4 regions of the Pannonibacter sp. CBAS1226 genome follow, and region 2 is predicted to be linked to each of the others. Evidence: riboswitches for the same ligand, from Rfam matches in the RefSeq annotation. Region 2 holds a riboswitch; each other region holds the start of a gene.
The links. A riboswitch is a leader RNA that binds a small molecule or an ion and turns the genes downstream of it on or off. The one in region 2 is predicted to bind cobalamin.

Region 1: it holds a riboswitch for cobalamin, as region 2 does, so the genes downstream of both, AC0CMF_RS03090 (energy-coupling factor ABC transporter permease) here and nrdH (glutaredoxin-like protein NrdH) in region 2, are expected to answer to the same signal.
Region 3: it holds a riboswitch for cobalamin, as region 2 does, so the genes downstream of both, cobU (bifunctional adenosylcobinamide kinase/adenosylcobinamide-phosphate guanylyltransferase) here and nrdH (glutaredoxin-like protein NrdH) in region 2, are expected to answer to the same signal.
Region 4: it holds a riboswitch for cobalamin, as region 2 does, so the genes downstream of both, AC0CMF_RS19215 (DUF1636 family protein) here and nrdH (glutaredoxin-like protein NrdH) in region 2, are expected to answer to the same signal.

The regions. Positions count from the first base shown of each region.
Region 1 is NZ_JBVOUO010000001.1:689,238-693,104, forward strand. It holds gene AC0CMF_RS03085 (hypothetical protein) at 1-580, opposite strand, end outside; cobalamin riboswitch at 851-1,072, shown strand; gene AC0CMF_RS03090 (energy-coupling factor ABC transporter permease) at 1,120-1,800, shown strand; gene AC0CMF_RS03095 (NHLP leader peptide family natural product precursor) at 1,857-2,198, opposite strand; gene AC0CMF_RS03100 (hypothetical protein) at 2,213-2,545, opposite strand; gene AC0CMF_RS03105 (NHLP leader peptide family RiPP precursor) at 2,578-2,913, opposite strand; gene AC0CMF_RS03110 (amidase) at 3,282-3,867, shown strand, end outside.
Region 2 is NZ_JBVOUO010000004.1:82,955-86,821, reverse strand. It holds gene AC0CMF_RS13040 (FecCD family ABC transporter permease) at 1-120, shown strand, start outside; gene AC0CMF_RS13035 (ABC transporter ATP-binding protein) at 117-920, shown strand; gene AC0CMF_RS13030 (pseudoazurin) at 917-1,378, shown strand; cobalamin riboswitch at 1,450-1,664, shown strand; gene nrdH (glutaredoxin-like protein NrdH) at 1,955-2,176, shown strand; gene nrdI (class Ib ribonucleoside-diphosphate reductase assembly flavoprotein NrdI) at 2,199-2,597, shown strand; gene nrdE (class 1b ribonucleoside-diphosphate reductase subunit alpha) at 2,591-3,867, shown strand, end outside.
Region 3 is NZ_JBVOUO010000001.1:1,313,580-1,317,446, forward strand. It holds gene cobN (cobaltochelatase subunit CobN) at 1-852, opposite strand, end outside; gene cobW (cobalamin biosynthesis protein CobW) at 959-2,116, opposite strand; gene cobU (bifunctional adenosylcobinamide kinase/adenosylcobinamide-phosphate guanylyltransferase) at 2,113-2,685, opposite strand; cobalamin riboswitch at 2,822-3,045, opposite strand; tRNA gene AC0CMF_RS05975 (tRNA-Asn) at 3,317-3,392, shown strand; gene fhuB (Fe(3+)-hydroxamate ABC transporter permease FhuB) at 3,472-3,867, opposite strand, start outside.
Region 4 is NZ_JBVOUO010000007.1:184,251-188,117, reverse strand. It holds gene AC0CMF_RS19225 (ABC transporter substrate-binding protein) at 1-392, opposite strand, end outside; gene AC0CMF_RS19220 (ABC transporter ATP-binding protein) at 403-1,170, opposite strand; gene AC0CMF_RS19215 (DUF1636 family protein) at 1,167-1,619, opposite strand; cobalamin riboswitch at 1,655-1,871, opposite strand; gene preA (NAD-dependent dihydropyrimidine dehydrogenase subunit PreA) at 2,190-3,500, opposite strand; gene AC0CMF_RS19205 (NAD(P)-dependent oxidoreductase) at 3,529-3,867, opposite strand, start outside.

The sequences.
Region 1 (3,867 bases), on a different contig from region 2:
TTTCCGATACGGCCATGGTCAGGCCGGAAAGGGTCAGTTCACCCGAGGTCGGCAGGTTGTCTTCGCGGCTGTTGATGGCGGCATAGGCCGATTCCAGGCGCGCCTTGGTGCTGTCGCCTTCCGTAATCTCGATGCCTTCGGCCTCGATGCTCTTGTAATCGGCCACATCCTCGAAGGACTTGGAGCCGTCGGCCGGAGGCAGGACCACCTCGCTGGCGACGAAAGAGGCCACCGAAACGGCCGTGCCCGTCTTGTCTTCCAGATAGGCTTCCTCGAAGGCGAGGCCGTCCAGTGTCATGGTGCCGTCAGCCTGCACCACACCGTTGGTCAGCGTGATGATGCCGATGGAGCCCGAGCCGTCATCCGGCGTCTTGCCTTCGAGGGCGACGTCTTCAATGGTGACCTCGCTGCCATCCTCAGACACGCCGCCGACCGACAGAACCTTCACTTCCCCGGCTTCAAGACGGGTCAGGAAGGCGTCGGCAATGTCATTGCCGGTCGCTTCGAAGGCCAGTGCGCCGTGGGCCAGCACCAGGGTCATGACAGAAGCGCTGACACCGCGCATCAGAAAGGATCGCATTTGAAGCTCCAGATTGAGAACTGAAATCTAAACCGCCGGAACCATGTCCCAACCTTGCCATCCGGGTCCGTGACTTGCGTCACACACAGGTCTTTGGCCGGAACATGACCGTCCGTAAGGCAGGTTAAACTACTCCGGCATAACGGCTTTGTGAAATGATCTGTCAAAGGGGGCGATTTCACGGCGCTTTGCCGCGGCAGGCTCATACTTTTTGCTGGTGTGTGGAGGCCTTGCGCGCCTGCACAAATGCTTTGGCATTGTTTCCGCGTGAGCTAGAGTGCCGCTGATGGGCTGCACAGACGAGGTCTGCTGCGGCAAAAATCAGGGAACGGGGTGAAGGGCTTGCACATGAGGCAAGGCCTGATTCCCCGGCTGCCCCCGCAACTGTAAACGGCGAGCGACGCCCCGATGCCACTGGCCCCAAAAGGCTGGGAAGGCAGGCGAAGCAGTGAACCGTGAGCCAGGATACCTGTCCATCACATGACCGGGCGCAAAGTCCCACCCAGTCCCATGCGCGGCGGGCGCAGAAAGGAACGAGCATGCATATCGAAGAAGGCGTCGTTGAAGGCGCGAAGATCATCCTGAGCTATGGCACGGCGGCAGCGGCTTTCGGGCTTGCGGTAAAACTCGCCGTTGACGACCTGCGGACCAATGGCGGCGCCATTCCGCTTCTCCTGCGCAGCATCATGACGACTGCGCTGGTGTTCTGCTTCTTCGAGGTGCTGCCGCATCACCCCGTGGGTGTATCCGAGGTGCATCTGATTCTCGGCTCGACCCTGCTGCTGCTGTTCGGGGCAGGGGCTGCCGCCATCGGTCTGGCGGCCGGTCTGCTGATCCAGGGGCTGTTCTTTGCGCCCTTCGACCTGCCGCAATACGGCATGAATGTCACCACGCTGCTGGTGCCGCTCTTTGGCATCAGCCTGCTGGCGAAGCGAATCATTGCGCCGTCAACGCCTTATGTGGACCTGAAATATTCGCAGGCGCTGGCGCTTTCCACCGCCTATCAGGGCGGCATCGTCGCCTGGGTGGCCTTCTGGGCCATCTATGGCCATGGCTTCTCAGCGGAGAACCTGGCAGACGTGGCCAGCTTCGGTGCGGCCTACATGACCGTGATCATTCTGGAGCCGCTGGTGGATCTTGGCGTGCTGGCCGGTGCAAAAGCCTTGAAGCAGCTGAGCCGCAGCCCGCTGTTCAACGCAAGGCTTCATGTGGCGGGCTGAACCTTTGGCATGAGAAAGAGGCCGGGGAACTCCCGGCCTCCATGCACATGATCTGATCAAAAAGGATCGATGCCGATGCGGCCCAGCTTGTCCTGGGTCCAGCCGTCGCCCTTGCAGCCCTTGTAGGCGCCGCCGGAGGCGTAATCGAGCAGCTCGTCCGGCAGTTCATCGGCTTCGATGCGGCGCGGCAGAACCAGCACGATCTCTCCGGCGGCCTCTTCCAGAACGCGGATCGCAAGGCTGGGCACCGGATCCGTGCCGAGCAGATCCACGAGCGCTGCGTGCGGATCGCTCAGAAGCGCAGCGCGGAAGGCCGTGTCTGACTGTGCCTTGGCTCGAAGTTCGGCCTCCAGCAGGGCGCGGGCTTTCTCGAACGGATAGGCGATGATGTCGCTCATGGTCTTCTCCTTGATTACCAGAGGCCGCGGCCCTCGATCGGTTTGAAGAACCCGATATCCCGCAGGCATTTGTCGAGGCTGCCGCCCGAGGCATAATCGAGCAGTTCATCCGGCAGCTCGTCTTCGGCGATGGAGCGCGGCAGCACGAGAAGTACTTCGCCGGCCTGTTCCTCGACGACGCTGATCTTCATCGACGGGATCGGATCATTGCCGAACATCTCGCGGATGGCGGCATGCGGGCTGCTCTTCAGCAGCTCGCGGAAGGCAGTATCTGAGGTTGCCCTGGCAACGAGCGCGGCTTCAATGTGCGCACGTGCACCGGCAACGGCTTCGGTCATGGACGTCATCTGAATATCCTTTCTGATCAAGTGATGAGTGGTTACTTCTTCTTGTCGAACCGGCCGAAGAGCCAGTCGTTCTTGAACTGGTTCCAGCATTCCTGCGCATTGCCGCCAGCGGCATAGTCGAGGATTTCGTCCGGCAGTTCGTCCTGGGCGATCGCACGGGGCAGCACCAGGGTGACCTCGCCGGCCTGTTCCTCGATGATGCGGATCTTGAGCGAGGGGATCGGGTCCACGCCAAGCAGCTGCTTCAGGGCAGCGCGCGGATCGCTCAGCAGCAGGGTGCGGAAGGCGGCATCTTCGCCAGCCTTCGCCAGCAGCGCTTCCTCGACATGCTGGCGCGCGCGAGCCATCGGGTCTGTTGAACTGGTCATGTGAATGGCCTTTTCCGTTTTGCTTGCTGCTTGTGGCAGCCAGCGCCGCCGCAAAATCCAAGCATTGACCTTTGAAATATCGTATTGTTCTGCCGTTGATCTGCGGGCTTCGCAGAGACAACGGGAGGTGAAAAGCAACTCTGGAAAATCGAGCCGCGCATTACTCGGTGCGTGCCCGCTTTCTGATGTTTCTTTTCTATTGCATGGCTGGCAGCTTCTGGTGATTGGACCTGAAAAATTCCAAATCACGCCGGAGCGGGCATTGGGGCAGCTCTGCCGCAATCATGGCCTCGACAAGTGCCGCCGGAATGGAGGACGATTGCAACGCCCGCGAAGCCGCGCAAAGGATCAGGAGCCGCCGAACCATCATGCAGACCGGCATTACAACGCTTTCCGCCGTCCAGCTGTCCGCTGCCATCCATCAACGGCAGATCTCCTGTGTCTCCGTGATGGAGGACTATCTGGAGCGGATCGGGCGGATCAATCCGCTGATCAACGCGCTCATTTATCTGCGCCCTGCAAGGGAATTGCTGGAAGAGGCGCGCCTGTGCGACCGGGAGCTGGCGGATGGGCATTCGCGCGGCTGGATGCACGGGATGCCGCAGGCGGTGAAGGATCTGGCGGAGGTCAAGGGCCTGCCGTGCTCCTGGGGTTCACCGCTGTTCCCCGGCTATGTGTCCCCGGCTGATTCCATTCACGTGGCGCGGGTGCGGGCGGCAGGGGCCATCTTCATCGGCAAGACCAACACGCCGGAATTCGGCCTTGGCTCCCACACCCGCAATCCGGTTCATGGGGCGACCCGCAATCCGCATGATCCGGTACGCAGTGCCGGGGGCTCCAGCGGCGGCGCGGCTGCGGCACTGGCCGCAAGGCTGCTGCCGGTGGCCGATGGCTCGGACATGATGGGCTCGCTGCGCAATCCGGCCGGTTTCAACAATGTCTACGGCTTCCGCC
Region 2 (3,867 bases):
GCCGACATTCTGTCGCGGATCCTGATCCCCGGTCAGGTGCTGCCCATCGGCGTGATGACCGCCCTTGCCGGAGCGCCTGCCTTTGCCCTTCTCCTGATCCACAGGCCAGTGACACGATGATGCTGACAGCTCATGACCTGACATGGCGCGCGCAAGGCCGCCTCATCAACGACAAGGTCAGCCTTGATCTCGCAGAAGGCGAGTTTCTGGGCATCGCCGGACCCAACGGCTCGGGGAAATCGACCCTTCTGTCCATGCTCTCCGGGCTGCGCAAGCCCGCATCCGGACATGTGGCCGTCATGGGCACGCCCATGACGGATCTGTCCCGGCGTGACATTGCACGCCGGATTGCCGTAGTCGAACAGCAAGCGGAGACCAGCGAGCGGCTGACCGCGCGCCAGGTCGTGGAACTTGGCCGCACCCCGCATCTCAGCATTCTGCGGCAATGGTCCGGCGAGGACGATGCCATCGTCTCGGACGCAATCGCGGCGGCCGGCATGCAGGATTTCGAGACACGGGAATGGCTGACCCTCTCCGGCGGGGAAAAGCAGCGGCTGCAGATCGCCCGTGCCCTGGCACAGCAGCCGACGATCCTCATTCTGGATGAACCCACCAATCACCTCGACATCGAACACCAGATCGGCCTGCTGGATCTTGTCAGCTCGCAGGGGCTCAGCGTCATTGCCGCGCTGCATGACCTCAATCACGCGGCCATGTTCTGCGACCGGCTGATCGTGATGGACGCTGGCCGGATCGCTGCGCAGGGCCGTCCCGGCGGCATTCTCACCCCAGATCTTCTGGCCAGGGTCTTCAAGGTCGAGGCCACGGTGGAAACAGGACCGGAGGGCGAGTGCCATATCCGGTATGCCCGGCCATCCAGCCGCCGCCGCAAACACCCGCTTCAAGGAGCCGCAGCATGATGATGCGCAGCCTCGCCCGCACCCTTTTCCTCAGCTTTGTTTCTGCCCAGTCCCTGCTCGTGGCAAGCACCGCCGCAACCCGCGCCGGAACTGTCGACGTCCAGATGCTGAACCGGGGCGCCCATGGCACCATGGTGTTCGAGCCCGATTTCGTGCAGATCGCGCCGGGCGATACGGTGACCTTCCGGGTTGGCCACAAGAGCCACAATGCCGCTTCCATTGCCATAATGGTGCCCGAGGGCTTCGCCGGTTTCACCGGCAAGATCAACGAGGAGATTTCCATCACCTTTGATCAACCGGGGCTCTATGGCATCAAATGCTCGCCGCACTATACCATGGGTATGGTGATGGTGATTCGGGTTGGCGATGCCGCCCGGCCCGAGGGCTTCCCGGATCCAAGCGTTCCCCCCGCCTCCCTCAAGCGCTTTGCCGAGATTTTGGCTCGCTCCGGCCTCTGAGCCAGATAACTACATGTTGTGGGTATCCTGTGTCGGCTCACATAGGGATTGATAAAAATCGAATCTGCGCTATGTTGAGTCCTGTTCAGGGTTCTCCGGTGGAAACGCCGACGAGCTAAGACGGGAACAGGGTGAAACCGGCGCAAATCCGGCAATTCCCAGGCTGCCCCCGCAACTGTGAACGGTGAGCGTTCGTCCCATTCTGCCACTTGGCCGCAAGGCTTGGGAAGGCGGGGCGGCGTGATGACCCGTGAGCCAGGAGACCTGCCTTGAGCGTAACGTCCACCGGCGGGGTGCCGGAGGGGTGTGGTCAGTTCATGTCCGGCTTTGCCGGGCTGTCCGCTCCCTCTGGTCCGTGCCATCTGCTTCGGCAGCAGTGCTTCGGGGTGCAGGCATGATGAAGAGAGCCGTTTTCGAGTTTCCGCCCGGGTAGTCACCTGCGGCCCTTTTTCCTCCGCTCCACCGGATTGCTCCGGGTGCCGCAGCGCGGGAATTGTCCTTGAGTTTTTATCTGCCTCCGGCTGCGCAGAAGCGTGGCCGAACCCTTTGTCACGTCCGTCATATGAGGATCGACCGATGACCGTCACCGTCTACAGCAAGCCCGCCTGCGTCCAGTGCAATGCCACCACCCGCGCCCTGGAGCGCAAGGGCATCGACTACACGCTGGTGGACATTTCCGAAGACACGGCGGCCTATGACTACGTGACCGGCCTTGGCTACCGTCAGGTGCCGGTGGTTGTCGCCGGTGAAAACCACTGGGCCGGTTTCCGTCCGGACCTGATCGGCGGCCTCGGCTGAACCACTGAAGGGCGCGTGCACCATGGGCAGGCTCGTCTATTTTTCCAGCACGTCGGAAAACACCCGCCGCTTCGTCGAGAAGCTCGGGACTGACGCCATCCGCCTGCCCGTGGACGCCAGCGCGCCCGTGCCCCTCGTGAGCGAGCCCTTCGTGCTGGTGACGCCGACCTATGGCGGCGGCACGGCGAAGGGCGCGGTGCCGAAACCGGTGATCCGCTTTCTCAACGAGGAGCAGAACCGCAAGCTCATCCGCGGCGTCATCGCAGCGGGCAACACCAATTTCGGCGAAGGCTATGCCATCGCCGGCAACATCATTTCCGCCAAGTGCAACGTGCCGTTCCTCTACAGGTTCGAGCTTCTGGGCACGGCGGAGGATGTCGAGAACGTCACCCTCGGACTGGAACGGTTTTGGACATGCTAGACACGGATTCCCCGCAGGACGCGGGCGCAAAGACCCACTCCGCAGCCGTTGCCCCGGCTTCCGGCGGCAGCAATGCCCGCCAGTCCACGGCGCTGGACTATCACGCGCTGAACGCGATGCTGAACCTCTATGATGATGAGGGAAAGATCCAGTTCGAGAAGGACCGCGAGGCCGCGCGCCAGTATTTCCTCTCGCACGTGAACCAGAACACGGTCTTCTTCCATAACCTCAAGGAGAAGCTCGATTATCTGGTCACCGAAGGCTACTACGAGCCCGAGGTTCTGGAACAGTATTCCTTTGCCTTTGTGCGCGATCTGTTCGACGCTGCCTATGCAAAGAAGTTCCGCTTTCCGACCTTCCTTGGCGCCTTCAAGTATTACACGTCCTATACGCTGAAGACATTTGACGGTAAGCGCTATCTGGAGCGTTACGAGGACCGCGTCTGCATGGTGGCGCTGGCGCTGGCGCGCGGCGACGAAGCCCTGGCCATGGCGATGATGGAAGAGATCATCACCGGCCGCTTCCAGCCGGCAACGCCGACCTTCCTCAACGCGGGCAAGAAGAGCCGTGGCGAGCTGGTGTCCTGCTTCCTGCTGCGCATCGAAGACAACATGGAGTCCATCGGCCGGTCGATCAACTCGGCGCTGCAGCTGTCCAAGCGCGGCGGCGGCGTGGCCCTGTGCCTGACGAACCTGCGCGAATCGGGTGCGCCCATCAAGCACATCGAGAACCAGTCTTCCGGCGTCATCCCGGTGATGAAGCTGCTGGAAGACAGCTTCTCCTATGCCAACCAGCTGGGGGCCCGTCAGGGCGCAGGCGCGGTGTATCTGAACGCCCACCACCCGGACATCATGCGCTTCCTCGACACCAAGCGCGAGAATGCGGACGAGAAGATCCGCATCAAGACCCTGTCGCTGGGTGTCGTCGTGCCGGACATCACCTTCGAGCTCGCCCGCAACAACGAGGACATGTACCTGTTCTCGCCCTATGACGTGGAGCGGGTCTATGGCGTGCCCTTCTCCGAGATTTCGGTGACGGAAAAGTACCGCGAGATGGTCGAGGACGCGCGCATCCGCAAGTCCAAGATCAAGGCCCGCGAGTTCTTCCAGATCATCGCCGAGATCCAGTTCGAGAGCGGCTATCCCTACCTCATGTTCGAGGACACGGTGAACCGCGCCAATCCGATTGCCGGCCGCATTTCCATGAGCAACCTGTGCTCGGAAATCCTGCAGGTGAGCGAGGCCAGCCTCTATGAGGAGGACCTGTCCTA
Region 3 (3,867 bases), on a different contig from region 2:
AGCATCCAGCGGTGACGGCTGATGCACGCGCCCGCCACTGGACACGGCAAAGGCCGTGGCATTCAGCACCACGGCAGGCGGCAGCGCCTCGAACAGGGCCGACAGCACCGCAGCCGATTCCGCATCCTTCAGCGAGGCCACGAAGACGGGCAGCACGTTGAGCCCCTGCCCCTCCAGATGACGGCAGAGCGCCTCGGCAGGCGCCGTCTCGCCCGCCTGCACCAGCGCCCGGTAGAAGACCAGCGCCGCCACGGGCCTTGCCGGATCTGCGAAGCGGGCCGTCAGATCATCGAGCCCCGGTGCGGTGTGGCCGGGCAGGAAGATGCCCGCACGCGGCAGCGGCGCAGGCAGCGGCGGCTCCTGATCCCTGCCAATGAGATGAGCGCAAAACCTCAGCGCATTGCGGTAATTCTCTGCACCGCCTTCAATGCAGTAGCGCCACAGCCGCCGCACGGCGTCCACCGGCACGGTGGAGAGAGCGGCCAGATCCTCATCCCACTTGTCGCAGCCCGCAAAGACGGCCAACTGCAATCCGTTGCGGTTGACTTCCTCCCGCAGCCGGTCGAGCCCGTAGGACCAGTAGCCCGCTCCGCCCAGCAGGCGCAGCACAACAAGCTTTGAACCGGCCAGCGTCTTTTCCGCATAGAGATCGACGGAATAGGGATGGGTCAGCGCCAGAATGCTGGCCAGCCGCAGTGACACATCCCCGCCAAGGGAGGCATGCGCGGCGGCGAAAGCCGAGAGTTCCGTATCGGCCGCCGACAGGAACACGAGATCCGCCGGGTCCTGCGCGAGGTCCACGGCATCGCCGCCGTCATCAATTCGCCGGGTTTGACTTGCGAGGATATGCATCTGGCACGCCTTCAATAGGCTCAGACTGGGTGTGCCTATCCCCGCGTCCCGCCCCTTGCGCAACTTGCGTCAGGAGCGGGGCGGCGGGGGTCCACACCGCGAAGGGTCAGGCTGCGCGGCCTGCCTGAAGGGAAGCGAGTGCGTCCGTGACGGCGGCGAGATCCAGCCCCTTGAGGCCGATCACCACCAGCTTGCCGGGCGCCTTGGCGCCAGCGGCAAACCAGGCCTCGACACGCGGGCCAACCGCCTGCACCAGCGCAGGCGCGGCCTTGCCGGAGACCGCCACCGCGCCCTTGATGCGCAGCACGCCCTTCAGCGCCATCGCCTGCTTCACCACCGCCTCGACGTCCTTCAGCGAGGCAAACTCGGGCGCTGTGACCACGTAGCTCTCGAAATCATCGTGGTGGTGATCATGATCATCATGGTCATGGTCATGGTCATGGTCATGGTCATCATCGTGATCGTGATCATGATCGTGATCGTGATCATGATCGTGATCATCATCGTCATGATGGTGGTGATGATGATGCGCACGGCGGGCAGCCAGATCATCCTCGGCAGCAGAGGAGCGGCCCAGCAGCACGTCGATGGGCAGCGAGCCCTTTTCAGCGGCAATGATCTCCACCCCGGCGCGCACATCTTCGGCGATATGCTCGCGGATATGCTCCAGCGCGTGATCATCCACCAGATCGGCCTTGTTCAGCACCACCAGATCGGCGCAGGCGAGCTGATCGTGGAAAAGCTCTTCAACCGGATTGTCATGGTCCAGCGTTTCGTCGGCAGCGCGCTGCGCGGCAAGGGCTTCCTCGTCCAGCACGATGCGCCCTTCTGCGAGAGCTGCCGCATCCAGCACGGTGACAACACCATCCACCGTCACCCGCGTCTTGACGCTGGGCCAGGTGAAGGCCCGCACCAGCGGCTGGGGCAGCGCGAGGCCCGAGGTCTCGATGACGATGTGATCCGGCGGCGTTTCGCGGGCCAGCAGCATTTCCATCGCCGGCAGGAAATCATCGGCCACGGTGCAGCAGATGCAGCCGTTGGTCAGCTCCACCACATCATCGGCGGAACAGGACGGATCGGCACAGCCATCCAGCAGCGAGCCGTCAAAGCCCATGTCGCCGAACTCGTTGACGATCAGCGCAATGCGCCGCCCGCCCGCGTTGGTCAGGAGATTGCGGATGAGGGTCGTCTTGCCCGCGCCCAGAAAGCCGGTGACGATGGTGGCCGGGATCTTGGCCACGGCAGGGGTCTGAAAATCGGTCATAGGGAGATATCCGGTTGGGAGGAGGGCTTGAGCACGAGCGGCAGACCGGCGGCCACGAAGACCACCCGGGTGCAGACGGCAGCAAGCTCCTGATTGAGACGGCCCTGCGCATCGCGGAACTGACGCGCCATGGCGTTGTCCGGCACGATGCCGAGGCCCACTTCATTTGAAACAAAAACAACAGGCGCAGGCAGATTGGGCACAAGCGCGCAAAGCGCCTGCGTGGCAGCGGCAAGGTCTGCTTCGGCCATCATCAGATTGGTGAGCCAGAGCGTCAGGCAATCGACCAGCAGAGCCCGGCCGGGAACGGCTTCGCGCCGGAGCACGTCCGTCAGATCCGCGCCGATGCCGGCCTTGTCCTCGATGGTGCGCCAGTCCGCCCCGCGCCGGGCACGGTGCAGGCCGATGCGGGCTTCCATTTCCCCGTCCCATGCGGCGGAGGTCGCCACATAGACAGGCTCAAGCCCGCTTCCGAGGATCAGCTGCTCTGCGTATCTGCTCTTGCCGGAGCGTGCCCCCCCCGTCACCAGAACGGAAGATGCGGCCCCCTGCCCTTCAGCCTGCGCCATGGGTCAGCCGCAGGCTTGCGGCATGGCAGCGTCGGGCTCTCTTGCGGACGCGCGGGCGCAATGCGCCCTGCCATCCGCCCAGTCTGGGGGAGTAGAAATCATGTCAGGTCCTCCGGTCCGCCCACCCGGCGGCCTTGGGGTTGCACCACATCAGGCCGGTCTCCTGGCTCGCGGGTCTTCACCTTGCCGCGCCTTCCCGCAAGGGCTGGCCTTGCAGTGGCATGAGGCGGCAAGATTCTCCGCTGACAGTTGCGGGGGCAGCTGCGGCTTTGGAGCCCCGGATTGAGTCGCTCCGCACCGCATTCCCGTTTCATCCCCTTGGGCTTGGCCCGCCGGGGAACCTGATCCTCTCCTTGTAACGGCTTGGCGGCACCGCAGCAAGGACGCCCTTTGGGCACCTCTGCGGCGCAATCGCCGCCCCTGCATCCCGGGCAATGGGTGCAAGGACCGGCACGGATGGGTTATCCACTGGCCCAAGCCGTTGAAAGACCGCAGATTTCTGCCAAAGCCACCCCTGTGGAAAACTTTCTTGAAGAAAGGGCTTGGCAAATGCTCAAGGCCTTTGTTATACGCCTCTCACCGACGGCGGCGCACACAGCCGCCACCGCAAAGGGCACTGCCCTTCTGGTGATCCGCGATAGCTCAGTTGGTAGAGCGTTCGACTGTTAATCGAATGGTCGCAGGTTCGAGTCCTGCTCGCGGAGCCAACCTTCTCTCTTCCCTGGATAAAATGTCAAACTTGCCCGCAACGGCAGGGCTTTTTGCGTTTGCGCGGCAGACTGCGCCTCACGCGGGCCTGCGGTAGAGCAGCCAGAGGAAATACGGCCCGCCGATGAAGGAGGCGAGGATGCCGGCGGGGATCTCGTAAGGAAAATCGAGCGTGCGGCCCAGCCAGTCGGCGCTGACCATCAGCGCTGCGCCGATGGCAGCAGCACAGACGATCCGCAGCAGCGCACGCCCCGGCGCCACAGAGGCTGCAATATGGGGCGCGATGAGGCCGATGAAGCTCAACGGACCGGTGATCAGCGTGGCGGCAGCCGTCAGCAGGGCCGAGAACGCCAGAAGCACTGTACGCGAGCGGCGGGGCGAAAGGCCCAGCGCGCGGGCTGTGGTATCGCCCAGCGGCAGAATGTCGAGCCAGCGCCCCATCAGCGGCAGCACCAGCAGCACAACGAGCAGAAT
Region 4 (3,867 bases), on a different contig from region 2:
TAGACCTTGATGCCGAAGGGCGCGAGCGTGTCCGGCGTCACTTCGCCGCCCACCTTCATGCCGTAGTTCCAGCCCGCGAAATAGAAGTCCGCCTCTGCACCCAGCAGCACTTCCTTGGTGGGGTATTTTTCGGCGAGTTCCGGCAGTTCCTTCACGCCTTCGCGCATTTCCGGGTCCAGTGTCTTCCAGCCGGACACGCCGGTGTAACCGGCCATGTGGTCCGTCAGGCCCAGCACCAGCATCATTTCGGTGAGGTTCACGTCATTGGAGACGGCGCGTGTGGGGGCAGCGTCAAAGGTGACATCGCGGTTGCAGCTTTTCACCGTCACCGGATAGGCGAAGGCGCTGGCGGTTGTGGCCAGAAGGGCAGCGAGAGCAAGGGTTATACGCATCGGTCAGATCTCACAAGTGAAAGGAAAAACGGGGGGAATGGCCGGAGGTATCGATCCGTGAACGGACGGAGAAGGCCCCGGCGATATTGGCTTCGGTCAGTGCCGCTTCCGGCGTGTCCATGGCGAGCACGGTGCCATTGGCGAGCAGCAGCACCCGGTCGGCATGTTCTGCGGCCAGCGTCAGGTCGTGCAGGGTGGTGATCACCGTCAGCGGTAGGCCGCGTAAAAGCGCCATCAGCTCCAGCTGGTGGCGGATGTCGAGATGGTTCGTCGGCTCATCAAGAATGAGCAGGCGCGGTTCCTGCGCCAGCGCACGGGCCACCAGCACGCGCTGGCGCTCTCCGCCGGACAGCGTGCCGAAGGAGCGCTCGCTCAGTGCCGTCAGATGCAGCCGGGCCAGGGCATGCTCCACCATCTCGCCGTCACGCGCTCCGGCCGAAGCCAGTCCGCGCTGATGCGGCAGGCGGCCGAGGCTGACGATCTGGCGCACGGTGAGGGCAAAATCCGTCGGCTGCTCCTGCAGCACCACGGCGATGCGGCGGGCCGTGTCACGGCTCGACATGGCCCAAAGGCTCGTGCCCTCCAGCCGTACGTCACCGGTCTGCGGCTTGTGGAAGCGGTAAAGCAGCCGCAGCAGCGACGATTTGCCCGCGCCATTGGCACCGCAAATGGCCAGCATCTCGCCCTGACGGACGGTGAAGCTGATCCCGGAGAGGAGGGCAGGGCGTCCGCGCGGCCCCCAGCCGAGAGTGTCAGCCTCGAAGAACGGCGCGCTCACGCGGCAGGCTCGAAGGTGGTTGTGCGGCCAGGCGCCGGAATGCGGGCCAGCGCCGTCTTCGCCATCCGGCCCGGACGCTCGGAGGCCTTGCACCAGCCATCGGCAAGGCCGTGATACTGGCGGGCGAAAGCTGTGATATCCGGCACGTCGTCCAGCGTGAGATTGCCGAACAGCCATCCGGCTTTGCCGGGTGCCGTCAGGGCGACAGCGCAGGGCTGGCCACAGGCGGCCATGCATTCAACGCCGGAGACGGTCCAATGCGTGTCCTGCCGCAGCGCAGCGGCAAGAGCGGTGCCAAGGTTCCGGCCGGACCGCTCGCCGGTTTGCGTGTCACGGCAGGTGACGCAGATGGTGAGATGATGGGAAGGGGAGGTTCCTTCCGTCTGGGAAATGGCCTGCACGGGTGCAGGCACAGGTGTTCCGGCCAAGGCCGGTCCCTGAATGGTCATGGCTATGCTCCTTCCGGGACACCCCGCCCGGCGGTTTGAGGTCTGCTGTGATGGCAGGTCTCCTGACTTGCGGGTCGCCGCTTGCCCGGTCCTTCCCGTTCCTCGGTGGAACAGTGGATCACCCGGGGTCGCTCGCCGCCTACAGTTGCGGGGGCAGTCACGGACTTGGCGCCTGTTGGCTACACCGTACCGTGTTCCCTTTTCACCCGGCCAAGGCTTTGCCAGCCGGGAACCATCGCCGCAGATGATCAAAGCCGCCGTCCTTCCTGTCAAGCTCCATCGTCATAGATTCAGGATGGGTCTTCATACGGCGGCAGTGATATATGTAATAAGATAACATTACAACATGAGAGCTGCGACTGGATAAAAAAATCCCCGGCTGCCTATGCCGGCAGCCGGGGGAGTCGCCTCTCATCGAGCTGGGGTGGACGGTATCCCGGGGGCAGGGATGCCGCCAAAAGGCTGTGCCTTTACGCCAAGTCTTAAGATGCTGACGCATCAAGACTTGGAACGCTCAGGCGCCGCAGTGTTCGAACAATTTCCGTTGAGCAAAGCTCTCCGGGGGCTTCGTCACTCGGCGGCGATGCGGGCGCTGGGGTTGTTCGGATGTGTCGTCCAGTTGGCATAGTCCCCAGAGACGGAACGGCCCGTCCGTGGATCAACGGTTCCGGTGGCCATTGGTTCCATGGTGATGCAATTTTCCACCGGACAGACCGAGACGCAGAGATTGCAGCCGACGCATTCCTCATCGATCACTTCGAACTTGCGCACCCCGTCGACCATGCTGGTGATCGCCTGATGCGAGGTGTCCTCGCAGGCGATGTGGCAGCGGCCGCACTTGATGCAGAGGTCCTCGTCGATCTTCGCCTTGGCGATGTAGTTGAGGTTGAGGTAGCGCCAGTCGGTGACATTGGGCACCGCGCGGCCGGAGAAGTCCGAAATCCGCTCGTAGCCGGCCTCGCCCATCCAGTCCTTCAGGCCCTCGATCATCTCCTCGACGATCTTGAAGCCATAGGTCATGGCGGCGGTGCAGACCTGCACATTGCCGGCACCCAGCGCAATGAACTCCGCCGCATCGCGCCAGGTGGTGACGCCGCCGATACCGGAAATCGGCAGGCCGTAGGTTTCCGGATCACGGGCGATTTCCGCCACCATGTTGAGGGCAATCGGCTTCACCGCCGGGCCGCAATAGCCCCCGTGGGAGCCCTTGCCGTCAATGGTCGGCGTTGGCGCCATGCGGTCAAGGTCGACACCCACGATGGAGTTGATGGTGTTGATCAGCGAAACTGCATCTGCCCCGCCGCGCTTTGCGGCCTGTGCGGGCTTGCGCACGTCGGTGATGTTGGGCGTCAGCTTGACGATCACCGGCATGCGGGTGTGCTTCTTGGCCCAGCGTGTGACCATCTCGATATATTCCGGAACCTGGCCGACCGCCGAGCCCATGCCGCGCTCGCTCATGCCATGCGGGCAGCCGAAGTTCAGCTCCACGCCATCTGCCTCGGTTTCTTCCACGCGCTTGAGGATCGCGGCCCAGTTGGGCTCCTCGCAGGGCACCATCAGGGACACGACAAGGGCGCGGTCCTTCCAGTCGCGCTTGACGCGCTTGATTTCCTGCAGGTTCACCTCAAGCGGCCGGTCGGTGATCAGCTCGATGTTGTTGAGGCCGATGAGCTGGCGGTCCTTGCCATGAATGGCGCCATAGCGCGGGCCGTTGACGTTGACCACATTCGGGTCCTCGCCCAGCGTCTTCCACACGACGCCGCCCCAGCCCGCCTTGTAGGCGCGCACCACGTTGTATTCCTTGTCCGTCGGTGGCGCAGAGGCGAGCCAGAACGGGTTGGGCGACTTGATGCCGACGAAATCAGATCTCAGATCAACCATGACGGGATCTCCGGAAAGAACGGCTGGCTCAGGCGCTGAGCGCCTGATGGATGGCTTCTGCGGCAACCTTGCCGTCCTCGACGGCGGCCACGGTCAGGTCTTCCCCGCCGGCGATGCAATCGCCGCCGGCCCAGACTTTGGCCATGGTGGTTGCGCGGGTGGCGTCCGTGACGATGCGGCCCTTGTCGAGGGTCAGCGCCGCCGCCGAACCGTTCAGCCCGGACGGGTTGAGCTTCTGGCCCACGGCCTTGAACACCATGTCGGCGTCAAGACGGAAGGTCTCGCCGGTCATCATCAGCTTGCCGGTGTTGTCGAGCCGGGTGCGTTCCAGCTCGATGCCGGTCAGCTTGCCGTTTTCCCCGTGCAT